Caldimonas thermodepolymerans: one gene and its partner. The protein of the gene in region 1 interacts with the protein of each later gene in a pairwise test. Links are inferred from orthologs where the notes say so. Each region holds a gene or a part of one and is shown on either strand. Other genes may lie near its edges.

Evidence for each region.
Region 2: the proteins of uvrB (region 1) and uvrA interact in binary tests that used the Escherichia coli proteins (3 or more experiments, as listed by UniProt). The link is inferred for Caldimonas thermodepolymerans from one-to-one orthologs.

What each region holds. Positions count from the first base shown.
Region 1 is NZ_CP064338.1:1,487,089-1,495,719, forward strand. What follows is about bases 3,270-6,191. They hold uvrB (excinuclease ABC subunit UvrB), read left to right. Parts: upstream 3,270-3,647; coding sequence 3,648-5,735; downstream 5,736-6,191. Other genes in these bases: IS481_RS07135 (amino acid aminotransferase), read right to left, coding at 3,270-3,532; IS481_RS07145 (low molecular weight protein-tyrosine-phosphatase), read left to right, coding at 5,946-6,191. Also shown: nth (endonuclease III), read right to left, coding at 1-94; electron transport complex subunit RsxB, read right to left, coding at 116-784; IS481_RS07130 (polyhydroxyalkanoate depolymerase), read right to left, coding at 846-2,087; more of IS481_RS07135, read right to left, coding at 2,333-3,269; more of IS481_RS07145, read left to right, coding at 6,192-6,461; Fe-S cluster assembly transcriptional regulator IscR, read left to right, coding at 6,598-7,128; IS481_RS07155 (IscS subfamily cysteine desulfurase), read left to right, coding at 7,219-8,439; Fe-S cluster assembly scaffold IscU, read left to right, coding at 8,463-8,631. UniProt on the Escherichia coli protein: The UvrABC repair system catalyzes the recognition and processing of DNA lesions. A damage recognition complex composed of 2 UvrA and 2 UvrB subunits scans DNA for abnormalities.
Region 2 is NZ_CP064338.1:253,874-259,943, reverse strand. What follows is about bases 1,635-5,080. They hold uvrA (excinuclease ABC subunit UvrA), read right to left. Parts: upstream 4,757-5,080; coding sequence 1,835-4,756; downstream 1,635-1,834. Other genes in these bases: IS481_RS01265 (hypothetical protein), read left to right, coding at 4,852-5,080; IS481_RS01275 (2-hydroxychromene-2-carboxylate isomerase), read right to left, coding at 1,635-1,722. Outside these bases: IS481_RS01280 (nucleotide sugar dehydrogenase), read left to right, coding at 1-1,044; more of IS481_RS01275, read right to left, coding at 1,117-1,634; more of IS481_RS01265, read left to right, coding at 5,081-5,259; IS481_RS01260 (hypothetical protein), read left to right, coding at 5,467-6,070. UniProt on the Escherichia coli protein: The UvrABC repair system catalyzes the recognition and processing of DNA lesions. UvrA is an ATPase and a DNA-binding protein. A damage recognition complex composed of 2 UvrA and 2 UvrB subunits scans DNA for abnormalities.

The DNA of each region.
Region 1 (8,631 bases):
GCTCGAAGGGGGTGCTGTACTCGAGCTCGGTCCGGGGTTCGGGGTTCGCCGCCTGGAGCGTGGCGAAGAAGGGTTCGATGTCCTGCACGCGCATGGCCGCGCAGTGTAGCGGCGCTCAGCCGGCCTTGCGCATGCGCTCGCGTGCGCGGGCCAGCGCGGCCTCGATGACGGCGCGCTTGCGGTCCAGCTCCTGCGGGTCGGTGAGCTTCGATTCCTCCGCCAGGTGCTCCAGCTTGTGCTGCGCCTTGGCCGCCAGGCGCTCCTCGTGCTCGCGCCGGTCGCGTTCGACGCGCTGGCGATGGAAGGCGTAGCGCTCGCGGGCCTGCGCGGCCTGTTCCGGACTCCAGGCCTGCCAGCCGGTGCGTCCGGGCGTCGCGTCCACCAGCGCGATGCAGTCGACCGGGCACACCGGCACGCACAGCTCGCAGCCGGTGCACAGCGGCCCGACGACGCTGTGCATCAGCTTGTTCGCGCCGACGATGGCGTCCACCGGGCAGGCCTTGATGCACAGCGTGCAGCCGATGCACCAGGCCTCGTCGATCACCGCCAGCTTGCGCGGGCCTTCCTGCCCGCATTCCGGGTCGAGGTCCGCGACGGGGCGCCCCGTCAGTGCCGCGAGCCGGGCGATGCCTTCCGCGCCGCCGGGCGGGCAGCGGTTGATCGCCGCCTGCCCCTGTGCGATGGCTTCGGCGTAGCTGCGGCAGTCGGGGTAGCCGCAGCGGGTGCACTGCGTCTGGGGCAGCAGGGCGTCGATCGCGTCGACACTGACGGGAGGCTGGGACATCGGGAGGTTCTGAAACGACAAAGGCGCCACGACGGGCGCCAATGTACCGCGTCCGGGCCGCTCACCTGTCGTGTCGGGCGATGAAGTCGCGCACCACGGGGTAGACCTTCTCGCGCCAGCGCCGGCCGGAGAAGATGCCGTAGTGGCCGGCGCCTTCGACCACGTAGTGCGGCTGCTCCTTCTTCGGGATGCCGGTGCACAGGTCGTGCGCCGCGCGCGTCTGCCCCGCGCCGGAGATGTCGTCCAGCTCGCCCTCGATGGTCAGCAGCGCGGTGGCCTTGATGTCCTGGGGGCGCACCAGCTCGCCGCGCACGCGCCAGGTGCCGTTGACCAGCGCGAAGTCCTGGAACACCGTCTTGATGGTGTCGAGGTAGTACTCGGCCGGCATGTCGAGCACCGCGTTGTACTCGTCGTAGAACCTGCGGTGGGCCTCGGCGCTGTCGCCGTCGCCGCGCACCAGGTCGAGGAAATAGTCGTAGTGCGAGCTGACGTGCCGGTCCGGGTTCATCGCGACGAACCCGGTGTACTGCAGGAAGCCCGGGTAGACGCGCCGGCCGGCACCGGGGTAGTTCGGCGGCACCCGGTAGATCACGTTGTTCTCGAACCACTCGTAGCTGCGCGTCGTGGCCAGGTTGTTGACCGCGGTCGGGCTCCTGCGGGCGTCGATCGGCCCGCCCATCATGGTCATCGAGCGGGGCGTCTGCTCGCCGCGCGTGGCCATCAGCGAGATCGCGGCCAGCACCGGCACGGTGGGCTGGCACACCGACATCACGTGCACGTGCGGGCCGATGTGGCGGATGAACTCCTGCACGTACTCCACGTAGTCATCCAGGTGGAAGGGGCCGACCTCCGCCGGCACCATGCGCGCGTCGATCCAGTCGGTGATGTAGACCTTGTGGTCGCGCAGCAGCATGCGCACCGTGTCGCGCAGCAGGGTCGCGTGGTGTCCCGATAGCGGCGCCACCACCAGCACGGTGGGCTGGTCCTTCATCTTGGGCAGCAGCTTCGGGTCGTCGGTGAAGCGCTTGAAGCGCAGCAGCCGGCAGAAGGGCTTCTCCAGTGCGACGCGTTCCTGCACCGCCACGTCCACGCCGTTGACCTGCACCGAGGTGATGTCGAACGGCGGCTTCTCGTACTCCTTGGCCAGCCGGTGCAGCAGGTCGAAGCCCGCGGCGATGCGCTCGGCCCCGAAGGCGTGCGTGAAGGGCGACAGGGGGTGGCTGTAGAGCTTGGCCGAGGCGCTGGCGAACTCCGAGAACGGCGTCAGCAGCGCGCGCTGGGTTTCGTAGATCTGGTACAGCATCGTCGGTCCCTTTCCAGCCCCAGGGCTGCAGCACGGATTCGGGCTCATGCAAGACGCATGCGCGGCCCGTGTGCATTTGTTGCAATGCACCATTCTATGGAGGCTGCGGCCCCCGTGCACTCCGGGTCGGGCGCAGAAACCCTCGATTCCGGGAATTTCCCAGGGGGGGGGGATGGTGGCGGAGCGTCCGGGCATGAAAAATGGGGCCGAAGCCCCATTTCCCGATCCGGTGCGGTGCGCCGTGCTCAGCAGACCTTGGCGATCGCCTGGGCGACGTAGTCCAGGTTCTTGCTGTTGAGCGCCGCCACGCAGATGCGGCCGGAATCCACGCCGTAGACGCCGAACTCGCTGCGCAGGCGCTGCATCTGCTCCTTGGTCAGGCCCGAGTAGCTGAACATGCCCTTCTGCTGGGTGATGAAGCCCATGTCCTGCTTGACGCCGGCGGCCTTCAGCTTCTCGACCAGCGCCGCACGCATCTGCTTGATGCGCTGGCGCATGCCGGCCAGTTCCTCCTCCCACAGCTGGCGCAGCTCGGGAGAGGTCAGCACGGTGGCGACCACCTGGGCACCGTGGGTCGGCGGGTTGGAGTAGTTGGTGCGGATCACGCGCTTGAGCTGGCTCAGCACGCGGTCGGCCTCTTCCTTGCTGGCTGCGACCACGCTCAGGGCGCCGACGCGCTCGCCGTACAGCGAGAAGCTCTTGGAGAACGAGGTCGAGACGAAGAAGTCCAGGCCGGCGTCCAGGAACAGGCCGATCACCGCGCCGTCTTCCGCGATGCCTTCGCCGAAGCCCTGGTAGGCCATGTCGAGGAAGGGCACCAGGTTGCGCGCCTTGATCGCCTCGACGACCTGCTTCCACTGCTCGGGGGTCAGGTCGTAGCCGGTGGGGTTGTGGCAGCAGGCGTGCAGCACGACGATGGTGCCGGCCGGCGCGGCGTTCAGCGCGGCCAGCATGCCTTCGAAGTTGATGCCGCGCTTGGCCGCGTCGTAGTAGGGGTAGGTGCCGACGGCAAAGCCCGCCGCCTCGAACAGCGCGCGGTGGTTTTCCCAGCTCGGGTCGCTGATCAGCACCTGCGCGCCGGGGTTGATCTTCTTGAGGAAGTCGGCCCCGACCTTCAGGCCGCCGGTGCCGCCCAGGCCCTGCACGGTGGCGATGCGGCCGCCCTTGACCGCCTCGCTGTCGGCGCCGAACACCAGGCCCTGCACGGCCTTGTCATAGGCGGCGATGCCGTCGATGGGCAGGTAGCCGCGCGCCTTGGGGGCCTCCAGCAGCTGCTTTTCGGCCGCGGCCACGCACTTGAGCAGCGGCAGCTTGCCGTTGTCGTCGTAATAGACGCCCACGCCCAGGTTCACCTTGTTGGGGTTGGGATCGGCGTTGAATTGTTCGTTCAGGCCCAGGATCGGGTCGCGAGGGGCCATTTCGACCGCGGCGAAAAGCGAGGCCATGGGTAGTCAGTCCTTGTCAGTGGAGTGGCGCGGGCAGTTGGGCTAATCTAGTCGGCTTCCCTTGCCGCCCGTGGGCAAGGGATAACCCGCATTTTAGGCGCATGCCCAGGACTCCATGACAGAAGCTCTGACGGAAGTCGTGTCACTGGACGAGAACAAGTTCGTCCGCTTCCCGGATTCACCGTTCCAGCTCTACCAGCCGTATCCGCCGGCCGGCGACCAGCCCACCGCGATCGAGCAGCTGGTCGAGGGGGTGCGCGACGGGCTGTCGTTCCAGACCCTGCTGGGCGTGACCGGCTCGGGCAAGACCTACACGATGGCCAACGTGATCGCCCGGCTGGGCCGTCCGGCCATCGTGTTCGCGCCGAACAAGACGCTCGCCGCGCAGCTGTACAGCGAGTTCCGCGAGTTCTTCCCGCGCAACGCGGTCGAGTACTTCGTCAGCTACTACGACTACTACCAGCCCGAGGCCTACGTCCCGCAGCGCGACCTGTTCATCGAGAAGGACAGCTCGATCAACGAGCACATCGAGCAGATGCGGCTGTCGGCGACCAAGAGCCTGCTGGAGCGCCGCGACGTGGTGATCGTGGCCACGGTCAGCGCGATCTACGGTATCGGCAAGCCCGAGGACTACACGCAGATGCGGCTGATCGTGCGCACCGGCGACCGCCTGGGGCAGCGCGACCTGATCGCCCAGCTGATCCGCATGCAGTACACCCGCAACGAGATGGACTTCGGACGCGGCACCTTCCGCGTGCGTGGCGACACCATCGACGTGTTCCCCGCCGAACACTCGGAGCTGGCGCTGCGCATCGAGCTGTTCGACGACGAGATCGAATCGCTGGCGCTGCTGGATCCGCTGACCGGGCGCATCGTGCAGAAGATCCCGCGCTTCGTGGTCTACCCGTCGAGCCACTACGTGACGCCGCGCGAGCAGGTGCTGCGCGCGATCGAGGGCATCAAGGAGGAGCTGCGCCAGCGCCTGGACGAGCTGGTCAAGGCCGGCAAGCTGGTCGAGGCGCAGCGTCTGGAGCAGCGCACCCGCTTCGACCTGGAGATGCTGCAGGAGGTGGGGCACTGCAAGGGCATCGAGAACTACTCCCGGCACCTCTCGGGTGCCAAGCCTGGCGAGCCGCCGCCGACCCTGGTGGACTACCTGCCGCCCGACGCGCTGATGTTCCTCGACGAAAGCCACGTGCTGATCGGCCAGCTGGGCGGCATGTACAACGGCGACCGGGCGCGCAAGGAGGTGCTGGTCGAGTACGGCTTCCGCCTGCCGTCGGCGCTGGACAACCGGCCGCTGAAGTTCGAGGAGTTCGAGCGCAAGATGCGCCAGGCAGTGTTCGTCTCCGCGACCCCGGGCGACTACGAGAAGCTGCACGCCGGGCAGGTGGTCGAGCAGGTGGTGCGCCCCACCGGCCTGGTCGACCCGGTGGTCGAGGTGCGCCCGGCCACTCACCAGGTGGACGACGTGCTGCAGGAGATCCGCGAGCGGGTCGAGGCCAACGAGCGGGTGCTGATCACCACGCTGACCAAGCGCATGGCCGAGCAGCTGACCGACTACCTGGCCGACAACGGGGTCAAGGTGCGCTACCTGCACTCGGACATCGACACCGTCGAGCGTGTCGAGATCATCCGCGACCTGCGCCTGGGCACCTTCGACGTGCTGGTGGGCATCAACCTGCTGCGCGAGGGCCTGGACATCCCCGAGGTCTCGCTGGTGGCCATCCTGGACGCCGACAAGGAAGGCTTTCTGCGCGCCGAGCGCTCGCTGATCCAGACCATCGGCCGGGCCGCGCGCAACGCCAACGGCAAGGCCATCCTGTACGCCGACCGCATCACCGACTCGATGCGCCGCGCGATCGAGGAGACCGAGCGCCGCCGCGCCAAGCAGCTGGCCTACAACCAGGCGCACGGCATCACCCCGCGCACCGTGCAGAAGCAGGTCAAGGAGCTGATCGACGGCGTCTACTCGCAGGACGCGTCCCGCGGAGCGGCCCGGGCGGCCGAGGAGGTGGCGCGGGTCGAGGCGCTGTCCGAGAAGGACCTGGGCAAGCGCGTCAAGCAGCTCGAGAAGCAGATGCTCGAGTACGCGCGCAACCTGGAGTTCGAGAAGGCCGCCCGCGTGCGCGACCAGCTGGCCATGCTCAAGCAGCAGGCCTTCGGTGCGGGCGGCGGGGACAACGTCGCCGCCGCCGGTTGAGGCCGCCCCGCTCCGGCGCGGCCCCGCACCTGCCGGGCGCAGCGGCTGGCCCCTTGAACTCTGGCGTGGTTGCCTTACCTTGAAGGGTTGGACCGTCACGCGGTTCGCAGCCGCGCAGACCGGGGACGCCGATGAGGGCACCGCAGACGACCACGTCGGATTTGGCCCGTACGCCTGGCGCAGGGCGCCGGCAGCCTAGACTTGTGCCCCATGAAGTTGTTCAAGCCGTCTTCCCGCGTTTCCGTCCTGTTTGTCTGCATGGGCAACATCTGCCGCTCGCCGACCGCCGAAGGGGTGTTCCGGCGCCTGGTCGAGCAGGCAGGCCTGCGGTCGCAGGTGCTGGTCGATTCGGCCGGCACGCACGACTACCACGTCGGCGAGCCGCCGGACGAGCGGGCCCAGCAGCATGCGGCCCGGCGCGGGTACGACCTGCGCGGGCTGCGGGCCCGGCAGGTCTGCGCCCGGGACTTCGAACGCTTCGACCTGCTGCTGGCCATGGACTGGGCCAACCTGGCCGTCCTCGAAGCGGCCTGCCCGCCCGAGCACCGCCACAAGCTGCGCCGCCTGATGGAGTTCGCCACGCGGCACCGGCACGACGTGGTGCCCGACCCCTACTACGGGGGGCCGCAGGGCTTCGAGACGGTGCTGGACTACCTCGAGGACGCCTGTGCCGGGCTGCTGACCCACCTGCTGGAACGCCGCGTGCTGGTCTCAGGAACTTCCTGACCAAAACTTGACCAAAAAACTAGGCTTCAGGTAAAATTCGAGTAAATCAGTCGGAAACAACCGAGGGTTCACCCGGGCCACAAGCTGTTTGGGTTCAACACTTCAGCGCGCAGCTGAAAGCTTTAAGGAGCTTGCCATGCGTCTCACCACCAAAGGCCGCTTTGCCGTCACCGCCATGATCGATCTAGCCCTGCGGGAGCATCAGGGGCCGGTGGCGCTGGCCGCGATCAGCCAGCGGCAACAGATTTCGCTGTCCTATCTCGAGCAGCTGTTCGGGAAGCTGCGTCGGCACGAGCTGGTGGAGAGCACCCGAGGTCCTGGCGGCGGGTATTCGCTGGGCCGCAAGGCCGAGGAGATCACCGTGGCCGACATCATCGTGGCGGTGGACGAGCCGATCGACGCCACCGGCTGCGGCGGCAAGGAAAACTGCATGAGCGACCAGGGTCGTTGCATGACGCACGACCTGTGGGCGAGCCTGAATGCCAAGATGATCGAGTACCTGGACTCCATCACGCTGAAGAAGCTGGTGGAGGACCAGCTGGCCCGCGGCATCTCGATCGAGGAGCAGCCGGTCAAGCGCGCGATTTCCAGCCAGCCGGTGGTCAAGCCGATCAAGGTCAACGCGCCGAACTCGGTGTTCGCGCTCGGCAACGCATTTTCCAAGTAAGGGCTCGCGGCGGTGCGATCCGCCGCGTGCCGTTTTCGGGTTTTCTGCTTTTCTGCCAGCCGGGGCCGCAAGGCTCCTGACGCAAGCAACATGGACATGACGCCTCACTTCCCCATCTACATGGACTACGGCGCCACCACGCCGGTCGATCCGCGCGTGGTCGACGCCATGATTCCCTGGTTGCGCGAGCATTTTGGCAACCCGGCCTCGCGCAGCCACGCCTGGGGATGGGAGGCGGAGGAAGCCGTCGAGAAGGCGCGTGCGCAGGTCGCCGACCTGATCGGCGCCGACCCGCGCGAGATCATCTGGACGTCCGGCGCCACCGAATCCGACAACCTGGCCCTGAAGGGGGCGGCGCACTTCTACAAGGGCAAGGGCAAGCACATCATCACGGTCAAGACCGAGCACAAGGCGGTGCTGGACACCTGCCGCGAGCTCGAGCGCCAGGGCTTCGAGGTCACCTACCTCGACGTCCAGGAAGACGGCCTGCTCGACCTCGACCGCTTCCGGGACGCGCTGCGCCCGGACACCATCCTGGTGTCGGTGATGTTCGTCAACAACGAGATCGGCGTGATCCAGGACATCGCGACGATCGGGGCGATGTGCCGCGAGCGCGGGATCATCTTCCACGTCGATGCGGCGCAGGCCACCGGCAAGGTCGAGATCGACCTGTCGAAGCTGCCGGTCGACCTGATGAGCCTGGCCTCGCACAAGACCTACGGCCCGAAGGGCATCGGCGCGCTGTACGTGCGCCGCAAGCCGCGCGTGCGCCTGGAACCGCAGATGCACGGCGGCGGCCACGAGCGCGGCCTGCGCTCGGGCACGCTGCCGACGCACCAGATCGTCGGCATGGGCGAGGCCTATCGCATCGCCAAGGAAGAGATGCACACCGAGCTGGAGCGCATCCGCGGCCTGCAGCGCCGCCTGCTGGACGGCATCATGGGCATCGAGCAGGTGTTCATCAACGGCAGCCTGGAACACCGCGTGCCGCACAACGTCAACGCGTCCTTCAACTTCGTCGAAGGCGAGTCCCTCATCATGGGCATCAAGGGCATCGCCGTCTCGTCCGGTTCGGCCTGTACCTCGGCCAGCCTGGAGCCCAGCTACGTGCTGCGCGCGCTCGGCCGCAGCGACGAACTGGCGCACTCGTCGCTGCGCATGACCATCGGCCGCTTCACGACCGCAGAGGAGATCGACTACGCCGTTGCCACGCTGAAGGACCGTGTTGCCAAGCTGCGCGAGCTCTCCCCGCTGTGGGAGATGTACAAGGACGGCATCGACCTGAACGCCATCCAGTGGACCGCGCACTGATCAAGCAGTAGTAGGAGATTGACATGGCATACAGCGAGAAGGTGATCGACCACTACGAGAACCCCCGCAACGTCGGTTCGTTCGACAAGAGCGACGACACCGTCGGGACCGGCATGGTGGGCGCGCCTGCGTGCGGCGACGTGATGAAGCTGCAGATCAAGGTGAATCCCGAGACCGGCGTCATCGAGGACG
Region 2 (6,070 bases), 1.2 Mb from region 1 along the record:
TCGCCGATCGCGGACCCCGAGATCGAGGCCTACCTCGCGCGCGGTTCGCTGCAGCTGCGTGCCACGCTCGACAAGCGCGAGGCCTACGAGGGCGCCGACTTCGTCATCATCGCCACGCCCACCGACTACGACCCCGAGACCAACTACTTCAACACCCGTTCGGTCGAGGCGGTGGTGCGCGACGTGCTGGCGATCAACCCGCGCGCGGTGATGATCATCAAGTCGACCGTGCCGGTGGGCTTCACGGAGCGGCTCAAGCAGCAGCTGGGCTGCGACAACCTGATCTTCTCGCCGGAATTCCTGCGCGAGGGCAAGGCGCTGTACGACAACCTGCACCCCTCGCGCATCGTGGTGGGCGAGCGTTCGGAGCGCGGGCAGGCCTTCGCCGACCTGCTGCGCGAAGGCGCGCTGCGCAAGGACGTGCCCGTCCTGCTGACGGACAACACCGAGGCCGAGGCGATCAAGCTGTTCGCGAACACCTACCTCGCGATGCGGGTGGCCTACTTCAACGAGCTGGACACCTACGCCGCCATCCACGGGCTAGACTCGCGCCAGATCATCGAGGGCGTCTGCCTGGACCCGCGCATCGGCGGCCACTACAACAACCCCTCGTTCGGCTACGGCGGCTACTGCCTGCCCAAGGACACCAAGCAGCTGCTGGCCAACTACAAGGACGTCCCGCAGAACCTGATCCGGGCCATCGTGGAGTCCAACACCACGCGCATGGACTTCGTGGCCGAGGACGTGCTGCGCCGGCAACCGAAGGTCGTGGGCATCTACCGCCTGATCATGAAGGCAGGCAGCGACAACTTCCGCGCCAGCAGCATCCAGGGCGTGATGAAGCGGCTGAAGGCCCGGGGCGTGGAACTGGTCGTTTACGAACCGGTCTTGAAGGAAGACGCCTTCGACGGCTCACGGCTCATCCGCGACCTGGCCGAGTTCAAGCAGCTCGCCGACGTGATCGTGGCGAACCGGCGCACGCCCGAGCTGGACGACGTGGCCGACAAGGTCTACACGCGGGACCTGTTCGGCAGGGACAGCTGAACCCTCCGGTCGCCGCTGCGCTGCAGGCCGGCGGGGGTTTTCGACGGCGATGACGGCCGGTTCCCAGCAGGCTCAGCCCTTCGCCAGCCGCCGCTCGACGAAGTCCAGCCGGTCCTGGCCCCAGAACAGCTCGCCTTCGATGACGTAGGTCGGCGCGCCGAAGACGCCGGCCTCGATCGCCAGTTCGGTGTCGAGTTCGTAGCGCTCGTGCGCGGCCTGGCTGTGCGCGTCCTCGATGCGCGAGGCGGGCAGCCCGGTCTCGGCCAGCAGCGCGACCAGCACCGCCTCGTCGGCGATGTTGCGTTCCTCGACCCACACGGCGCGCATGACGGCGCCGGCGATCTTCATCGCGGCCTCGGTGCCGTCCTTCATGTCCACCGCGATGATGAGCTTGGCCGCGTCGTCGCCGTTGACCGGGAAGAAGCGCGGCTCGACGTTGATCGGCAGGCCGAGATATTCGCCGAAGCGGCGCAGCTCGAGCAGCCGGTAGGCCTGGCGCTGCGGCGCGCGCTTGTTCAGCGGCACGCCGCCGGAGACCGGAAACACCTTGCCCCCGAGGTCCACCGGACGCACGCGCAGCGTCGCGCCGTACTTGCGGACCAGGTTCCAGAAGCGCTCGTGGCCCAGGTAGGCATACGGCGACTGCGGCGCAAAGTAGTAATCGACTGCAAGGCTCACAGGCAGGCTCCCTTCTTGCTGCGGCGCAGTCTAGCCCCGTTGCGCGCGCCTTGCCGGCGCGGCCGGATTGCCCGGGCCCCCCGGGAAAACCCGCTTGCCCGGGACGGGCAGCTCACTCCTGCAGCAGCGGGCGCAGGTAGCGGCCGGTGTAGCTGCGCTCGCAGGCGGCGACCTCTTCCGGCGTGCCGGTGACCACCACCGTGCCGCCGCCCGCGCCGCCCTCGGGGCCCATGTCGACGATCCAGTCGGCGGTCTTGATGACGTCCAGGTTGTGCTCGATCACGACGATGGTGTTGCCGTGGTCGCGCAGCTGGTGCAGCACGCGCAGCAGCAGCTCGATGTCGTGGAAATGCAGGCCGGTGGTGGGCTCGTCGAGGATGTACAGCGTGCGGCCGGTGTCGCGCTTGGACAGCTCCAGCGCCAGCTTCACCCGCTGCGCCTCGCCGCCCGAGAGCGTGGTCGCGCTCTGGCCCAGGCGGATGTAGCCCAGGCCCACGTCGATCAGCGTCTGCAGCTTGCGCGCGATCGCCGGCACGGCACTGAAGAACTCGCGCGCGTCCTCGACCGTCATGTCGAGCACTTCGCTGATGTTCTTGCCCTTGTACAGCACCTCCAGCGTCTCGCGGTTGTAGCGCTTGCCGTGGCAGACGTCGCAGGGCACGTAGACGTCGGGCAGGAAGTGCATCTCGACCTTGAGCACGCCGTCGCCCTGGCAGGCCTCGCAGCGGCCGCCCGCGACGTTGAAGCTGAAGCGCCCGGCGCCGTAGCCGCGCTCGCGCGCGGTGGGCACCTCGGCAAACAGCTCGCGGATCGGCGTGAACAGCCCCGTGTAGGTGGCCGGGTTGGAGCGCGGCGTGCGGCCGATGGGTGACTGGTCGACGTTGATGACCTTGTCGAAGGCGTCCAGTCCCTCGATGTCGTCGTGCGGCGCGGGCTCGAGGTGGCTCTGGTAGAGCTTGCGCGCCACCGCCGCGTAGAGCGTGTCGTTGACCAGCGTGGACTTGCCCGAGCCCGAGACGCCCGTCACGCAGGTGAACAGGCCGACGGGGATCTCGACCGTGACGCCCTTGAGGTTGTTGCCGCGCGCGTTGACGATCTTCAGCGTGCGCGGGTCGGTGGTGTCCTGCAGGCGGTGCCGCTTCCCGGGCACGGCGATCTTCAGCGTGCGCGCGAGGTAGCGGCCCGTGAGCGACGCCTCGTTGCGCGCGATCTCGTCCGGCGTGCCCTGCGCGACCACCTGGCCGCCGTGCGCGCCGGCGCCCGGGCCCATGTCGATCACGTGGTCGGCGGCACGGATCATGTCCTCGTCGTGCTCGACCACCAGCACCGAGTTGCCCAGGTTGCGCAGGTGCTTGAGCGTGCCGATCAGGCGGTCGTTGTCGCGCTGGTGCAGGCCGATGCTGGGTTCGTCCAGCACGTACATCACGCCGGTCAGGCCCGAGCCGATCTGGCTGGCCAGCCGGATGCGCTGCGCCTCGCCGCCCGAGAGCGTGTCGGCGCTGCGGTCCAGGCTCAGGTAGTCGAGCCCGACGTTGTTCAGGAAGCTCAGCCGCGCGCGGATCTCGCGCACCACCTTGTCGGCGATCTCGGCCTTGGCGCCCCTGAGCTGCAGCTGCTCGAAGTAGCGCTGCGCCTCGCGCAGGGTCGCGCGCGAGATCTCGTAGATCGGCGTGCCCTGCTGGGTGTCGCCGTCGACCAGCTTCACGAAGCGGGCCTCGCGGCGCAGCCGCGTGCCCTGGCATTCCGGGCAGGGGCGCGCGGCCTGGTAGCGCGCCAGCTCCTCGCGCACCGCGACCGAGTCGGTCTCGCGGAAGCGCCGCTCGAAGTTGGGGATGATGCCCTCGAAGGGGTGCCAGCGCTTGACGGTGCGCTTGCGCCCGCCGGTGCCCTCGGCCTGGTAGACGAACTCGATCTCCTCGCTGCCGGAGCCGTACAGCAGCACCTGCCGGGCCTGCTCGGGCAGTTCCTCGAACGGCAGGTCGATGTCGAAGCCGTAGTGGCGCGCGACGCTCTCGAGCATCGAGAAGGTGTAGGCGTTGCGGCGGTCCCAGCCCTTGACCGCGCCGCTGGCCAGGCTCAGCGACGGGAAGGCGACCACGCGCTCGGGGTCGAACACCGTCACCTCGCCCAGGCCGTCACAGGCCGGGCAGGCGCCCACCGGCGAGTTGAACGAGAACAGGCGCGGCTCCAGCTCGGCCAGCGAGTAGGTGCACGCCGGACAGGCGAACTTGCTGGAGAACAGGTGCTCGCGCCCGCTGTCCATCTCCAGCGCGATCGCGCGCCCGTCGGCGATGCGCAGCGCCGCCTCGAAGCTCTCGGCCAGGCGCTGCTGCATGTCCGGGCGCACCTTGAGGCGGTCGACCACCACGTCGATGTCGTGCTTCTCGGTCTTCTTCAGCGCGGGCACGTCGGCCGCCTCGTAGACCGTGCCGTCGATGCGGAAGCGCACGTAGCCCTTGGCCTGCATGTCGTGGAACAGCTCGACGTGCTCGCCCTTGCGGTCGCGCACCACGGGCGCGAGGATCATCAGCCGCGTCTCGGCCGGCAGGGCCAGCACCGCGTCGACCATCTGGCTGACGCTCTGCGCTTCCAGCGGCAGGTCGTGCTCGGGGCAGAACGGGGTGCCGGCGCGCGCGTACAGCAGGCGCAGGTAGTCGTGGATCTCGGTGACCGTGCCAACGGTGGAGCGCGGGTTGTGGCTGGTGGCCTTCTGCTCGATCGAGATCGCCGGGCTCAGGCCCTCGATGACGTCCACGTCCGGCTTGTCCATCAGCTCGAGGAACTGCCGCGCGTAGGCCGACAGGCTTTCGACGTAGCGCCTCTGCCCCTCGGCATAGAGCGTGTCGAAGGCCAGCGACGACTTGCCCGAGCCGGACAGCCCGGTGATCACCACCAGCTGGTGGCGCGGGATGTCGATGTCGATGTTCTTCAGGTTGTGGGTGCGCGCGCCGCGCACGCGGATCTGCGGGCTCTCGGGCTGCACGGGCTGCGAGGCGGCGAGGGACGGCAGGTCGGGGGTAGGTCGCGCGGACATGCGGGAACGGCCTGGGATCGAACGGGAAAACCCACCATCATAGTGATGATGGCCGGCGCGCATCCAGCGCGGCAGAACCGCGTAGCATCGCGGGCATGCGCACCGACCGCCGTTTCCCTGCAAGTCGCATGCACGCCGCGGCCCTGGCCGCCGCCCTCATCCTCGCCGGCTGCGGCGGGGGCGTCTACTGGAGCATCGGTGGCGACGACGAGCCCGACGTCGAGCTCGCCGCGCAGCCCGAGGTGGTGCGCTCCGGCGAGACGCTGGAGCTGCAGGCCGGCGCCAGCGGCGGCGTCGGCAGCGTGGTCGAGGTGCGCTTCTACCGGGTCGACGACAACGGCGCGCGCGTGCTGCTTGGCTCGGACCTCGACCGGCCGTTTCGCCTGACCGTGCGCGCGCCGACCGTGACCGAGCCCACCGCGGTGCGGTACCAGGCCCGCGCCTGGGACGAATGGGGCAACCGCGGCCAGAGCCCGACGGTCACCGTGACGGTGCAGCCGTAAGCCGGCACCGCCCCGCGCGGGTGCGCCCGCCGGCGCCCGCCCCGCCGTGATTCGCCCCCAGGCCTCGCGGCCGCCCCCTGTCGGCCGCGTACAACACCTGCACGGGAATGTTCATTTCTTCCTCGCGGCCAGTGCGGTGGACTCTGTAAAGTTCTGACACATTTTGTTTCGTTATTCACAAACTCGTCCTGCCTTTCGGAGCCCTCCATGCCCGTCCGCACTGTCCTGTCCCCGGCCCTGGCGGCCGCCGCCCTGGCGTTCAGCACGGCCTCCCATGCCGGTGAGGTGTACGGCAACATCGGCCTGCCCGGCCTGATGATCGGCTATGCCCACGCGGTCAACGACCGCCTGACGCTGCGTGCCGACGTGGCCAGCATCGGCTCGATCAGCGCCGACGGACGCGAGGAAGGCATCGAGTACGACGGCAAGGCGCGCCTGAACCGCGCCGGCCTGTTCGCCGACTGGTTCGTGTTCGGCTCGGGCGGCTTCCGCCTGACCGGCGGCATCACCATCAACGACATGCGCATCAACCTGCGCGCCCAGGGCAGCGGCCAGACCGTGCACATCGGCGACACCGACTACGTGCTGTCGGCCGACGACCGCCTGGACGTGCGCGTCAAGTTTCCGACCGTCACGCCGTACATCGGCATCGGCTGGGGCCACCAGCCGCAAGGCACCGGCTGGGGCTTCGTGGCCGACCTGGGCGCCTCGATCGGCAAGGCCAAGGTGCGCGGCAAGGCCACCGGCCCGACGCTGGACAACCCCGCGGCGCAGGAAGACTTCCGCAAGGAACTGGACGAGCTGCGCGACG